DNA from 2 places in the Paenibacillus sp. CAU 1782 genome. Region 1 is predicted to be linked to the other one. Evidence: riboswitches for the same ligand, from Rfam matches in the RefSeq annotation. Region 1 holds a riboswitch; the other holds the start of a gene.

Region 1 (7,543 bases):
CACGACCCTTATATACATTGCAACCCTTTTTTTCGGATTTTCTTATATTTTGTCGAAATTCCTGTGATTAATTATTGCTTTAAAAAATTACTTCATTAATATACACAATTATAAACATATATTTTCAGTCATTCTGAATTACCCTCGGCGCGTAAAATATGCAGTTTGTCGGGATTGATCTAGATATTAACGCAGTGATAACGGTGATAACTGTATGGGCACCTCATTACTGATAGAGTAAGAATCTTCGTTTCCCTATGCTTCATTCGGCTAGATCTCTTATTTGATACTGATTCTGCAGCCAGCTATGCCTCGCAATGAGAAATCGGACTCTTCGAAAAACCTCTACAAAACTATTTTTTCAAAATACATTACCGCAGTTTTACTTCGTCCCCGTAACCTTGTCAATGGGGCGGCTTCTATTGTGTTTTGTCACATGACAAAAAAGTGACAACAATCACTACCGGATCTTTATCTGTTTATCTATACTTGTTTGACGTAGGCATTTTTACCTGTTAATCATACTTTAGTCCTGTATTTTTTCTATTGAATTTGCTATAATTCCAATAGATGTAAAGCGAGGTGATGATCTCTGTCCGGATATATGATGTTTACAGAGCTGCAGACTCCTTTGAAGATTTTTGGCATACGTTTGTTTAAGGATGAAGACGGGAAGTATTGGTACAAATATAAGGCCAACAAAAGAAAACGGATATTTTAACCGTCATAGGCTCGCCAGCTGCAATTAAAAAAAGCCCGCCATATCGGCGAGCTGTTTAAGTGTGCATGTATGGTATTAGTACTTTTTAGCCGCTGTGTATTTGCCGGCTTCTTTAATCATCTCTATTTTTTTGTTGCCTGCTTTTAAACCCGCATCCACTGTCGTATCGATGATGACCCACTTGCCGTTCAAATAAACCTCATTCCAAGCATGATAGACATCCACATAATCCGATTCGCCCATCACGAGTTTGGTTGGAATACCGAGGCTGCGAAGCATACCCGCAGTTAACGCGGCATACCCGTAGCAAATATCTTTTCTTGTCGAAAATGTGCGGTCAATGCTGGGAAGATAATCAGCGGGCACATTGGCCGCCAATTTTTTATCGTAGGCGATGTTTGCAATGACATAGTCATAAACAGCCTTAACTTTTTCTTCGTCCGTCTTTTTGCCTTTAGCCAATTGGGAAGCTTGAACAATCGCTTTGCTGGTGCTTGTCCAGCTGACATTTTGAATAGAGTTAAGATAAACCGCTTTTTCATCCTTCACATTCAACGTCACCGTGCTTTGCAGGACGCCTTTGAACTTTTTATCAGATACATGCTCCAGCACAGTGACTTTGTATTCGCCATTGCCCAGTTGCAAAGGGAACGTCTCTGTAGCTTGTCCGGCGATCAAATTGTACGTGTAGCTTTCTTTGCCTTTGGTGATCATTAGTTTGGTCGAAACGTTGGGGTTTACTTTGTAGGTAACCGAAATGGCGCCTTGAGACAGAAGATCGGTGCCCAACCATTCAGTACCTTTCGAGGTTTGTGCCGATGCAACTTGCACAGAAGTGAACAGGAGAATTACGGCAATTGCCATCGTAATGAGTTTACGCATGAAGAAAATCCCCTTTCGGCGGCCAGGCTGCCATCTGTGTAGAAGGCCCTATAGCTTTGCGTCCCTACCTTTCGATAGGTTTGCTATTATCGGTGTTAGGTTTTCTTTTGTTCAATATTGGCCTACTTTTGTTCAAAAAAGGGCCAGAAAAAACAAAAAAAGCATGTCCATTCGGTAGCTGGCTGCCATCAATTAGGAAGGCCCTATAGCTTTGCGTCCCTACCTTTCGATAGGTTTGCCGTTATCGTGTATTGCTTATCTAGTTCTATTCTACCACGATTTTGTCACAATTCAATAGATTCATAGAAAAATAAACCACTGCCTGACAACAATTCTGCCGTTACCTGTCGCTCCATTGAACAAATGACGTCGAAGGAGTGAACAAGCCTGGATGCAGTTAGGTCTGGCAGCATACAAAGGGGCTGTCCGAAAAGCCGATCCGCGTATCTGATTCAATTAAAAACGCTAATGGACATCCGTGTCCGTTAGCGCTTATTTTTTAGCTTTTTGCGTTTGTAACGGACATTGATGTCCGTTACAGCGAAAATTATCCAATAATTACCCATTTTGGGGCTCTAACGGACAAGGATGTCCGTTAGCATTTCAAAATCTGCGTTTTACGCGTCTAACGGACTTCCGTGTCCGTTAGAGCGTTTGACTTTTTGGACAGCCCCTTATTTCCATTCAAATATGTGAAGAAGAAGGAATTCGCCAAACATGCTGGCTCTTTTGACCGTTAACCCAGATTCCCGGCTATAGCTCGACCAGCGGCCAGTTCCGCCTGGAACGCTTTGCGATACTCCTCAATGATATCTGTACTATAACCGTTTGCGGTTAGACTTGCAGATACGCTGGACAAAAGGGATTCAAACTTGCTTGTGCAGCTATCCACTTCCTTGCTAATCTGGGCTTTAATCTGTGCTTTTGCGGCGGCGTCGCTTGTTGCATAATAGTCCAGTCCCAGACCGATCAATGTTGCCTTGCAGCTGTCTCTCAACGTTTCAAGAGAGCTCTGCGCGCTAGCTGTAATTTGCTCGTAGGTCAGTTTGGCAGGAACGCCCCCACCGCCTGCGCCGCCGCCCGCTACAGGCTGCGTTCCCGCTCCGCCATTTTCGCCAGACGCACCGCCATTATTGCCGCCCGGTTTGCCGGGAACCGTTTCTTCATTAAATTGTGCCCGATACGCCTCGGATTCTCCGTTTACCGTCCGGCTCACAGGGTCCCAATTCATTTCCGTGCCGATCGCTTCAGCAAGGAAGCGAACCGGAACATAGATCGTGCCGCTGTAAATAAACAGAGACTGACCTTCCGGCAATGTTTTGGCTGTTCCATTAAAGAGCAGCGTCGCATTAATCGTGCGAACCGGCAGGTTTACGCTTTTAAAGTCTTTGACTTTGCTTGAGCTATTGTTCAAAAGCTGCTTTTGAAGCTCCTCCAGCTCTTTTTCGTTTGGCTCATCCACTGTTACCTGCAGCTTTTTGCCGTCCCAGCCTACTGTTTGCTGAAGAGCATACGATATGTAACGAATGGGAAGATACACCCTGCCTTGATAGATAAAAGAATGCTGGCCTTCCGGCAGCTTCAGCTCTTGTCCGTCAAATACGAGTCCGACCGCTTGGGTTTTGACATTGACCACGGTCGGTTTTGAAGCATCGGCAGCCCACACGCCAGCAGGGATAAGTCCCAACAGCAGCAGCATGGCAAATGTCAGGGCAACCGTTCTTTTTAATGAATGCACGAATAAATCTCCTTCCTTTCTTAACTCTATTAAGCTTATTGTATAGCATAATGTACCAATCTCCAACCATTCCCCTCATAAAAACGGCTTGCCTCCGTATGCGAAAAGAGCAGACAGAAGGCAATCGGCAGCTTTCTTTAATTTTTACCGCATTCCTTTAATTTGTTAGCTGTCGGCATGAGGCTTAATCCGTTATTTTTAAGGTAAGCTTATCTTAGAGGACTTTTTGAACATGCACTTAAAGGTAGCACTATTCGTTTTGAGGGGGTTCCCGATTCATGGAACAATTCAGATTGCCAAAAGTTACAATCCCGAGCCTGGAATTGCCAAACGCTGTACAAGATGTGCTGCGCGAGGCTGAGCAAAAGCTGGCTCATCGACCAAAATTACTTCAGCTGTTTAAAAACTGTTTTCCCAATACGCTTGAAACCACTACAAAGCTGATGCCCGACGGCACGACCTTCGTCATCACTGGCGACATCCCGGCCATGTGGCTGCGCGATTCCGTTGAGCAAGTGATCCACTACGTTCCGCTGGCGGCCGAAGACGAGGATCTTGGGCGCATTATCGCCGGTTTGATCAAACGTCATATGGAAATGATTCTGATCGATCCCTATGCGAACGCATTCAATGAAAGCGCGAACGATTGGCATTGGAATACAACGGACGAAACGGACATGTCACCATGGGTTTGGGAGCGCAAGTTCGAGCTGGATTCCATCTGCTTCAGCATTCGTCTGGCTTATCTGTACTGGAAAGAAACCGGCAATGCGGATATTTTCGACGCGGGCTTCAAGCAAGCTATGCTGGCCATTCTGGATCTGTGGCGCACAGAGCAGCACCATTTTGAAAAATCGCCTTACCGCTTTACCCGCAACAACGGCATTCCAACCGATTCGCTGCGCAACAACGGCCTCGGCATGCCTGTCAACTATACCGGCATGATCTGGTCCGGCTTCCGTTCCAGCGACGATGCCTGCGATTTCCATTACAACGTGCCTGCCAATATGTTTGCCGTTGTATCTCTTCGCCAGATGGGTGAAATTGCGGAATGGGTTTTCCGCGACATGAAGCTTGTTCAGGAGCTTGCGGCGCTTGAGGCCGACGTTAATCACGGCATCGAGCTGTACGGCATGTATAACCATCCTGAATTCGGAAAAATCTACGCCTATGAAACCGACGGCTACGGCAATTACTGTCTGATGGATGATGCGGGTACGCCTGGTTTGATGTCGATCAGCTATCTCGGCTATGCTCCGGCTGACGATCCTATCTATCTCAACACCAGACGTTTTGCGCTTAGCAAAGAAAATCCTTTCTACTACGAAGGAAGCGCGGCTAGCGGCATCGGAAGCCCGCACACGCCTCCGGGCTATATCTGGCACATGGCATTGTCCATGCAAGGACTGACAGCTACCGACAAAGAAGAAAAGCTGAAAATGATTAACTGGCTGGAGTCCACCGATGCCGATACCGGCTTCATGCACGAAGGGTTCCATTCCGACGATCCGACTCAGTTCACGCGCAAATGGTTCGCCTGGTCCAACAGCCTGTTCTCCCAGCTCGTATACAAAGCGATGAAGGACAACTTACTATGAGCAAATCGATCCTGATTTTTGCCGATTCACAGTTTCCGACACCCTCCAGGGCTTCCCTGGAGGGCATTCAACAGCTTGCGGAAAATGCCACGCTCGTTCTTGCCGAACAGTTGGCTGAAAAGCTTGATGAGCTAAATGAAGGCGTATTCGTCAATCTGCATGCGCCGTATTTCCCTAAAGCGGCTTGGGGCAGCATCACTGCGTTTCTGAAGCGCGGCGGCGGATTAATTAGCGCCGGCGGAGCCCCGTTCCGCTTTCCTGTTGAACGGACCGAGTCCGGCTGGAAAGCCGGCACCGAACAAACGGCCTACCACCAAGAGCTGCACATCCATGAGGTTTTGCCGGTTGATCCTGCACCCGTTGCGAGCTTGTCCGCCAATTCGGACATTCCTCTGCTGCAGGGCGCGGAGATTCTGTTCGATATAGAGCCAACATGGAATATGGTGCCGCATGTATCCAAAAACAGCGAGCTTCCTCATCAGATGGGCTCCGCAGGCCCAATGGACGCTCATCTGTTTCCGCTGCTGACCGGGGTATCGCAAGACGGACGTTCCGTCGCTGCGCCCGTTGTGCTTTGGGAAAATACCAAAGGCAAATTCCAGGGCGGACGCTGGCTGTTCGTAAACCAGACGATCGGAGATCGCTTTTGGCAAAATGGCGGCGCTGAACAGCTGCTGGCTTGGGCGCGTTATTGCGCAGCGTCCGTGACCGAGTTTTGGCTGAAGCCAAACTACGCGTCCTACGAGCCGGGTGAACGGGCCACTTTAACGTTCCAGCATCAATGGCTGGGTCAAGGCGGCGCACCAACCGGCAAAAAGAACGCTTCATCCGCTGGAGCGGCGGCATCGCAAACCGCTTCAGGATCGGCCAATGCGGCAGCTCCGGCCAGCAACGCAGCCGGTGACGGTCAAGCTGCTCCAACGTCTACGTCAGGTCAAGAGTGGAACGTAACTCTGACAGTCGACTTTGTGAAGTCCGATGCCCTCTCCGCACGGAGCGAAGCCGCAGGCCAAGGAGAAGCAGCTGGGCAATCGGAAGCATCGCGCCTCTGGGAACATCAAGAGAAAGTGACATCGTCCCAGCGCTTGTCTTTTAGGCACATCACGCTTCCTTTTGACATCCAGTCCGGCTACTATGAGGTCGTATGTCGCGCCGAAGCGGCAAGCGGCGAGGTTCGCGTATTGCGTCAAGGCTTCTGGGGGATGGACCGCGCTTTCCTGGCACAGGGCGAACCCGTGACCTGCGACCGCGACTACTTCCAAAAGGACGGACGCCCTCTGCCCGTTGTCGGCATGACCTACATGACGTCCGATGTTGCGCGCAAGTTCCTGTTCCTGCCTAATGCTTCCGTCTGGAGCCGCGACATGGCGCAGATGAGCAATGCCGGCATCAACTGGATTCGGACCGGCATCTGGACCGCCTACCGCAATATTATGCAGACAGACGGCCATGCTTCGGAGGATGCCCTGCGGGCGATCGACGCATTCCTGCTGACAGCCAAAAGCTACAATCTGCAGGTTACATTTACGTTTTTCTCCTTTACTCCGGAAACCTGGGAAGGCGTCAATCCGTATCTGGACCCGCGCAGCGTGGAAGCCCAGAAGCGGTTTATCGGAGCCATCGTGTCCCGTCATCGGGATACAGCCAACGTGGATTGGGATCTGATCAACGAACCTTCGATGTTCGACCCGGTTCGCATTTTCTCCGACGGCCCGCGCACCTGCGGCGACGTGTACGAACGCGAAGCGTACTCGGCATGGCTGCGTCAGCGCCATGGCTCGATCGAAGCTTTGCAGGAGAGATGGAATATGACGCCGGTTCAACTGCCGGATTTTGAAGCAGCGGGGCCTCCTGAAGCAGAGAAAATCAATTTTGACGTACAAGATATGCATCAGGGCAAAAAAGGGCTTCAATGGCTCGACTACGTCCTGTTCTCGATGGACATGCACAACCGCTGGGCCAGCGAGCTGTATGCCGCCATCAAGGAAGAATGTCCGAACCATATGGTAACGGTCGGCCAGGACGAAGCGCTCGGCGCGCAGCGTCCATCGCCTTTCTTCTACGGCGAAGCCGTCGACTATACGACGGTTCACTCCTGGTGGCTGAACGATCAACTGCTGTGGGACGGCATTTTTGCCAAAACGGCGGATAAGCCAAACCTGGTGCAGGAAACGGGCATCATGTATGTGGAAACGCCCGATGGCCGCGCCAAGCGGACCGAACAAGAGCTTCACAACATTTTGGAGCGTAAATACGCCTACGCCTTTGCTGCCGGCGGAGCAGGCGCCGTCCAATGGATCTGGAACACCAACTTCTATATGGACAATGCCAATGAGTCCCATATCGGAGCGCTGCGCGCAGACGGAACGGAGAAGCCGGAAGCGGATGTTTCCTACCGCTTTGGATCATTTATGGCGGAAATCCGCGACTTGTTCCGGAACCGGAAGCTAGAGGATATCGCGGTTGTTTTCCCGTATTCCAACGACTTCTCCAACCGGAAGCTGGCGTTTGAAGCGACGACTGCGGCAACGCGTACGCTGGCCTATGAACTGAAGCGCAATTTCCGGGGAACCGGCGAATATCAGCTGGAGGCGCTGGAGCAAA
Region 2 (7,543 bases), on a different contig from region 1:
TCATTTTGTCTGGTCGCAATTGTAATTTTTAAATTGTAGCATGGGGGCCAAAGATAGAGGTAATACGAAAAAAACATACCTGGTTATAGGTAAAAGCTATATCGAATCGGATATTTGCTCATCAGCAAATGCTTCTTTGTGTATAATTGTAATAAAAACAAAAATAAGGAGGGCTTATGAATCAAGGTGCTTTTAACAAGTTTTTCTGGGGATTTTTGTTTATCATGTTCAGTTTCAGAATTCAAGGCTTTGATGTTTTACCGGATATCAGGTCCCGGCTGACAACCTCAATGTCGATTTGTTTAGTCTGTTGTTTGGGATCGTATCTATCCTATTGGTTTTAGCCGTTGTTTACCATTTGCTGATGGGGATTAGGGAGATGGCGTTCAGAGCGGATCAAAGCGATCTTGCGGAGGAAGCGGGTAAAAAATGGACGTTTTTTCTTGTTATCCAAATTGTGAGCCTCGTCTGTATGGTGGTAGTCATTATTCCGGCGTTATTTGTTTTGATGGCCATAGCATTGTTTGTAGGCTCGATTATTCTCATGGTGAGTCTGATGGGTTTTATGAAGAGGTGTGGAGAACGGCTGTAGGCGTACAAAAAACCAGGGAGCCGCATGTAACGGATCAGCTCCCCTTGTCCTATTCTATTTCGAAAGCAAATTCAACAATTCGCCCTTGGCCAGCCAAAGGTGACGATTCCCGGAAACGTAAACAATAGCTTCCCTTTCATCTCCAAACCCAATAACATTGGGTACGCTGCGAGGCATCCTTTTTGTACCTTGAAGATACGCCGGGACAAACGGATTATGCGAAATCGCCGTTTTAATCAGCGATGTCAGACGAGAAGTTTTTCCATTTAAGTTGTATTCAACGAGAACCCGGCTATAGTGATAAGCGGCGCTTTCATCCTCGCTGTATTGTTGAAAGAGAAGGTTGGCGGATTTCCAGTCCTCCGTCTCCAGATAAGCGGTCAGCAGCAGCTCTCGTACGCCTTGATTATCATTTGGATTCAACTCCAGCAGCTCGCGGTAATGCTGGATGGCTTCGGCCATATTGTCCATCATCGCACAGATCTGCGCAAGTCCGAATTTTGCTCTCATAAAAGGTCTTGTCGGCAGGTACCCCCAGAAGTATCCCTTGTTCTCCTCGAAAAAGGCCTTGCCCAAACGATTTTCCTCAACCTTCATCCCTTGCCTGTAGAAGTAGGCGGCTTCCTTGGGCGTTGATGTGCATTCGGCTAAAATGTTATAGGCATCTCCGCTTTCGGGGTGAAGCGCCAGCGCATCCTGAGCCAGCTTAATCCGGCGTTTCGGATCGGATTCTTCCCATGCCGAATAGATCAAGTCGGAGGCTTGCTCTTCCTTGCTCTGGCTGTTGCGGCCGGAAGGGGCTTTGTGCATATTTTTTTGTAAAAAAGCATTGGCCTCTTCTATCGTTTCGAAATTCTGCTCGTCAAGCAGGGCGTGAATTCGGGCTATTTGCTGTTCCATGGCAACTCGTGAGCCCGGATTGTCGGCGGCCGAATGCTGCTGCCCGTTGGGCACAGTGAGCATATCGGCATGATCCTCCAAGAAAAAGTAAATCTGTTCCGCTCTGTTTGATAACGTTGTGGCAGAAATTCCGTATTTCTTGGCTAGCTCGCTTTGGGTAGCAGGATAATCGTAATTTTGGCAAAGCAAATATTCCAGCGCCGCAGGGAATGTTCCCAGCTTTTGCGAGATAGGGCGGCTTTCATGGGCGTATGCGTTCCAGATTTTAATAAAGCTGCCAATGAGCTCATCCGAGTATAAGCCGGTCGTATTTTGCAGAAAGTGATGCGCGATCTGCTGATGCAGCTCGTTTGGCCATTGGAGTTGCTGGTCAATCATATCTGTTAAAGAAAGGGGCCGCGAGGAAGTAATCGGAACTACTTTTCCAGCCTCGTCCTTGCTTAAGCAACACTTTTTGTACTTCAATCCGCTGCCGCAGTGGCAAGCGTCATTTCTTCCTAATTTCTTCATGGGACCTCCAAAGTTATTGATTCTATCCTATTATCGCCTAAATCAGTTCAATAGCAAAGGAAGAAACTTGGAGTTTGCCAAATCCTCTAAAACTTGACGGCTAACGACTGTTATCCTTATAATCAAGCTAACGGCCGTTAGCCTTATTTGCGGGAGGTTTTATCTGTTGAGCATAGAGAGAAATCGGGTGTATGCAGACTTGGCTGCCAATGCCATTACGAACCAGACAAAAATAAAGATTATGGAGACATCGATTGATCTATTTTCGAGGCGAGGATACAGCGGTGTCTCGATCCGGGACATTACGAAAGAGGTGGGGATCAAGGAAAGCTCCTTATACAAACATTTCAAAAACAAGGATGAGCTGATCGAGACGATCTTTTGGAACTTTCGCCAATCCTGCTCGGAAATATTGCCCCCGATGGAGAAGGTGGATCAGATTGCGATGGAGATGGACTTAAAGTCGTTTTTGGAGCAAGGATGGTTGAACTTCAAACGCCATATCGATGACTCCATCCATCAGAAAATGTGGCGTATTGTCTATCTCGAGCTTTTCCGGCATGCCAAGGCCGCAGAAATTTACAGTGGGGATATTGTCGCAAAAACAGTGGAATGTCTGGCTATCGTGTTTGCAAAAATGGCGGAAGCAGGCAAGTTAAAGGCAATGGATCCCAAACTGCTGGCGGTGGAATATCAATACCCGTTGTTTATGATGGTTATGGACTACATTCTGTTACGGTCGCAGGGGCAAACGACGGATGGCGTTGAGCTGCATGTTGCGAACCATATCCAATATTTCGTGAATGCGTCGGGGGCGAAGCAATGATAAAGCGGTTTGCCAAACGCGATTTTTGCATACCTCGGACGGGAATTAGCTCGGTAGAAAAGCTGGTCCTTGGAGGTGTCGAGCAATGCATTCTTTTGCAGGGAGAGAACCCTGGCAAACCGGTGCTGTTAATCCTTCATGGAGGACCCTCGATGCCCATGCCTGGGGTTTCATCCAAGGGACAAGACTATACGATTGTGACCAATACCCGGGAATTAGTGAAGCATTTTGTCGTTGTGTTTTGGGATCAGAGAGGGACGGGGAAATCTTACTCCAAAACAATTCCCCGGGAGACCTTAACCGTGGGGCAATTTATATCCGATGCGGAGGAGTTAACGGACTATTTGCGCCAACGCTTTAAGCAAACTAAAATTTTCCTCGCAGGCCATTCCTGGGGCTCCACGATCGGTTTAAGTCTGGCTGTTCGTTCGCCGCACAAATTTTATTCGTATACGGGTTTTTCGCAATTGGTCAGCTGGACTGAAAACGACAGGCTTTCGTTGGAGTGGCTGAAACAAGAGGCGGCAAAACGAGGGAACCAAAAAGCTTTGCGCGAGCTTCAAGCAATAGGCGAACCTCCGTTTACGGAAAGCTTTAAGCAATGGGCAACTATGCGGATTTGGCAGCAAAGGTTCAATACTCTGATCTACACCGATGAAGCGATCAAGCACCCTGGCATGTGGGGGATTTTCATCAATATGCTGCGGTCGGAGACTTATTCGTTTAAGGATATTATCAATAGCTTTTACAGGGGATTTAAGCTGGTCTATACGCAGCGTTTCGTGGAGGAATTAAGTAATCACCAGATCATGGGCGATGGGTACAAAATAGATCTTCCTGTTACTTTCATTCATGGCGCCAAAGACTTTCAGGTGCACGGAAGCTTAGTGGAGAGCTTTTATAATGAGTTGGAAGCCAAACACAAACAGTTAATCTGGGCGCCTCGATCCGGACATGCCTTCCACCCTGACGATACGAAAAATAATGAACAGCATTTCATTCGCGAGCTGCGACATCTCTCTCGCCATTCCGTTGTATGACTTAGGGCTTGGTTCATTCCTGTTTTTAACAGGGTCATTCATCCTGTTTTTGCCAACCACTGTCGTTAGCCCTGAAATGGCTGTGTTATGATGGCCCTGTGCGAACGTAAATGCTGGTTAAGATGGCGGCGATATAAGACGCGCCAATGCTGGCGATTCCGCATCCTTTTTCCTGAATGTGTCGTTTTAAAAGGATTTTGATAAATAATTAATGCACAACTATAAAAGAAAAGTGTCATTTAACCGATATTCTTTTCGATAAAGGCAAACTCGCCGAAAGGCGGGGACGCAAAGCTGCGGGTCTAATGCGTTACGCGCGATGACAGCCGGGCCGCCGAATAAGGAAGGGTTATGTGCACGCAAAATCCAGTCTATTCGGACTGGATTTTTTTGTATTCCAAAAATTTTCGATAGAAAAAGAGTGATTACAATGAAACTAACCGTCAAAAGCAGCCTGATTACCACTCTATTAATGACCGTATCGCTAAGCTGTGTGTCTTTCCTTGGCTACGATAGGGCCAAAACGACATTGGAGGAAAACTTTAAGGAACAGGCGGAGCAGCAGCTGTCCGTTGTTCAAAATTACATCGATATATGGATTCAGGGCACCCAGGCCAAATACCAGGCATTAAGCCAATCGGATGACGTGAGAAACAGAGACATTCCCAAAATTCTTGCTTACAGCAACCGAATGACGGACATTACCGAAAATCCGGATGAATTTGCGTTTATTGCCCCGGACGGCACGCTTTATTTGCCGGGAGCCACAACGAATGTAAAGGATTTTCCTCATTTTCAAAGGGCGATCAACGGCGAGACCGTCACCATCGATCCGGTAGGCTCGAAGTCTCCCGGGGTTGAGGGGACGCCGATTGTGCTTACGGCTACTCCTGTAAGGGACGACCAAGGAAATATCGTTGGCGTCGGCAACGGAGGTCAGCCTATACAAGACTTGATTGATCTGATCTCCAAGGTGAAATTGGGCCAAAGCGGCCATGCGATTGTATATACAAAGGAAGGCACGGTTGTGGCCAGCCAGAATCCTGAAGATACCCTGCAGAAAAATATGGCCGATTACGGGAATGAAACGATTAATAAAATCGTAGCTGAAAGCACCAATGGCGATACGGGGTTGGGTGAAGCCGTTATTGATGGATCGGATCATATGATCGTTTACGGTAAATCAGGAATGATGGATTGGGGCATTGCAATCATGGTTCCCAAGAGCGAAGCCTATGCCGAAGCCAACGCCTTGCTGCGATTTTCAATTATGGTCACGATAGTTTGTCTTCTGGTTTCCGCTGCAATCATTTATACGGTCATGCGCAAAACGTTAAAGCCGCTTTCCGTCATGAACGAAAAGCTAAAGGGGCTTTCCGCGAGCGAAGGAGACTTGTCCTCTAGGCTGGCATTTGAAACCAAGGATGAAATCGGCGAGCTTTCGAGAAGCTTTAACGGAATGCTTGAAAATCTGCAGGGGCTGATCATATCCATTTTGGATAAGGGACAGGTTGTAGCCGGCTCATCGTCTCATCTATTGGGCAACGTGGATCAAATCTCATCTACGGTTCAGCAAACCACAACCAATATTCAGCAGGCAAATGCCGGGCTGCAAGGCCAGATGACGGGGTATGAGCGGAATTTGGGCTTGATTGGGGAAATCGGAGGGGGCGTCTATGGTATTTTGAACACATCCAACCAAACCTCCGGCATTGCCGCCGAGGCTTCCCAAGGAGCAAAAACAGGCAATGAAGCCGTCATCGGCTTGACCAATCAGATGGATTCCATCCAGCAGACGGTTAACGAAGCTGCTTCAGGCATTAAGCGGTTAAGCGTGCGTTCGGAGGAAATCGGCGACATTACGTCCCTGATTACATCGATTGCTTCCCAAACCAATATTTTGGCGCTCAACGCTTCGATCGAGGCTGCCAGAGCAGGAGTCCATGGGAAGGGATTTGCTGTCGTGGCGGATGAAATCCGCAAGCTTGCCGAGCAATCGACGGAATCCGCCAATCAGATTGCCGATCTCATCCATCAGGTACAAGCCGACACCTCCCAAGCGGTGGGCAAAATGGATAAAGGAACCGGAGAAGTTACGCTTGGCCTGGAGCAAGTGAGGGAGGTCGGCGTTTTATTCCAGAGTCTTGTGACCACAACGACGGACGTATCGGTTCATATGGACAGAATTGCCGCAGCAGCCGACCGGTTAAACGCAAATACGGAACGTGTGGAATCCGAGATTAAGGATAGTGTGCAAATCGCCAAAAATTCTTCCCAAAGCTTTGAAACGATTGCTGCTATGTCGGAAGAGCAGCTTGCCTCCATTATGGAAATCAACAGCTCCGTGGAACAGCTGACACGCACCGCGGATGAGCTGAAAACCATGCTAAATCGATTTAAAGTCTAGTTCACGAAACTAGCTGATTTTAGGGGATGGAAGAACTCTCTTTTTTTATCGACGAATGGAAAATACTATAGTAAAATAGTCCCTATTGAAGAAAATGGAGGGGACAAGATGGGGAAGTCAAAATTTAAGATTTTAATCATGGCATTAGCGCTAGCGCTTATGATTCCAACCGTCGCGGCTTACGCAGACAACAGTCCGTCATTCAGCGATGTAGGCAGCACCTATTGGGCAAAGGATGAAATTGATAGCCTTGTTCAGCTAGGCGTTGTCAAAGGATTTGATGATAATACATTTAAGCCTGCCGCGCCGGTGACGCGCGAGCAGTTCGCCCAATTGCTCACATTGGCCTTTTATCTGGATATTCCGACGGATAATGAACAAACGTTCCGCGATGTAGCGAAGTCCCGCTGGTCTTTTCCTGCGATAGAAGCGTCAAAAGATTTCTTGACGGGTTATTACCCGCCAAGCGGCAATGCCTTTTTTGATCCAACAGCCAAAGCAACCCGCGAGGATGTTGCCGTCGCTCTGGTCAAAACGATGAATTATCAGCCGGATGATCTTCAAAATCCGGATATTTTGAATTACTACTATGACGGCAGCGACGTTTCTCCCAATCTGCAAACCTATATGGGAATCGCGATTGAAAAGAAACTGATGACCGGTTATCAGGACGGACGACTGAAGCCGAATGCTCCCGTTACCCGCGCCGAAGCGGCTGCTCTGATCTACCGTGTGCTCAAAGGCGCCTCCGGCGATAGCCAAGCCTCTTTGGAATTAAACGTAGACGTGCCTGAACAAACGTCCACGCCAACCGTTTATGTAACAGGCGACGTGAACAAAGGCGCCAGCGTTACCATAAACAACAAACAAGTCGAGGTTGTCCAAGGACAATTCCGCTGGGCGGTCGTGCTGGAGCAGGAAGGAACGTATACGTTCACGATTGTTGCCCGCATACCCGGAGGCAAAACCGAGACTGTAACCAAAAAGGTTGTTTATGAAAAAGGCGGCCCTACGCTGGAAGTAAAAGGCGTTCCGGAGCAAACGGATAATAAGTCGTTAAAAGTGTCCTGGACTGCAAAAGATCCAAACGGCAGCGATTTAACCGTCTACCTTAATGGAGAGAAGCAGTGGTCCTCTTCGTCCTCGGCCACCATTGAGCTAGAGGAAGGAACAAATACCATTATTGTGCGCGCTGAGAATTCGGCGGGGAAATCTGTCGAGGTGAAAAAACAAGTTGTATTTTCGACAGGCGGTCCGGCATTGACAGT

What was found. Region 1 has a riboswitch for cyclic di-GMP ahead of ACX93W_RS18465 (transglutaminase-like domain-containing protein). Riboswitches for the same ligand answer to the same signal wherever they lie in the genome.
Region 2: another riboswitch for cyclic di-GMP. It lies ahead of ACX93W_RS14520 (methyl-accepting chemotaxis protein); the one in region 1 lies ahead of ACX93W_RS18465 (transglutaminase-like domain-containing protein).

Annotation. Positions count from the first base shown of each region.
Region 1 is NZ_JBTOLL010000010.1:122-7,664, forward strand. It holds gene ACX93W_RS18465 (transglutaminase-like domain-containing protein) at 797-1,603, opposite strand; cyclic di-GMP riboswitch class I at 1,618-1,698, opposite strand; cyclic di-GMP riboswitch class I at 1,774-1,853, opposite strand; gene ACX93W_RS18470 (copper amine oxidase N-terminal domain-containing protein) at 2,340-3,341, opposite strand; gene ACX93W_RS18475 (glycoside hydrolase family 125 protein) at 3,620-4,939, shown strand; gene ACX93W_RS18480 (beta-galactosidase) at 4,936-7,543, shown strand, end outside.
Region 2 is NZ_JBTOLL010000005.1:226,728-234,270, reverse strand. It holds gene ACX93W_RS14540 (hypothetical protein) at 380-592, shown strand; gene ACX93W_RS14535 (SEC-C metal-binding domain-containing protein) at 647-2,002, opposite strand; gene ACX93W_RS14530 (TetR/AcrR family transcriptional regulator) at 2,169-2,828, shown strand; gene ACX93W_RS14525 (alpha/beta fold hydrolase) at 2,825-3,868, shown strand; cyclic di-GMP riboswitch class I at 4,122-4,207, shown strand; gene ACX93W_RS14520 (methyl-accepting chemotaxis protein) at 4,299-6,275, shown strand; gene ACX93W_RS14515 (S-layer homology domain-containing protein) at 6,384-7,543, shown strand, end outside.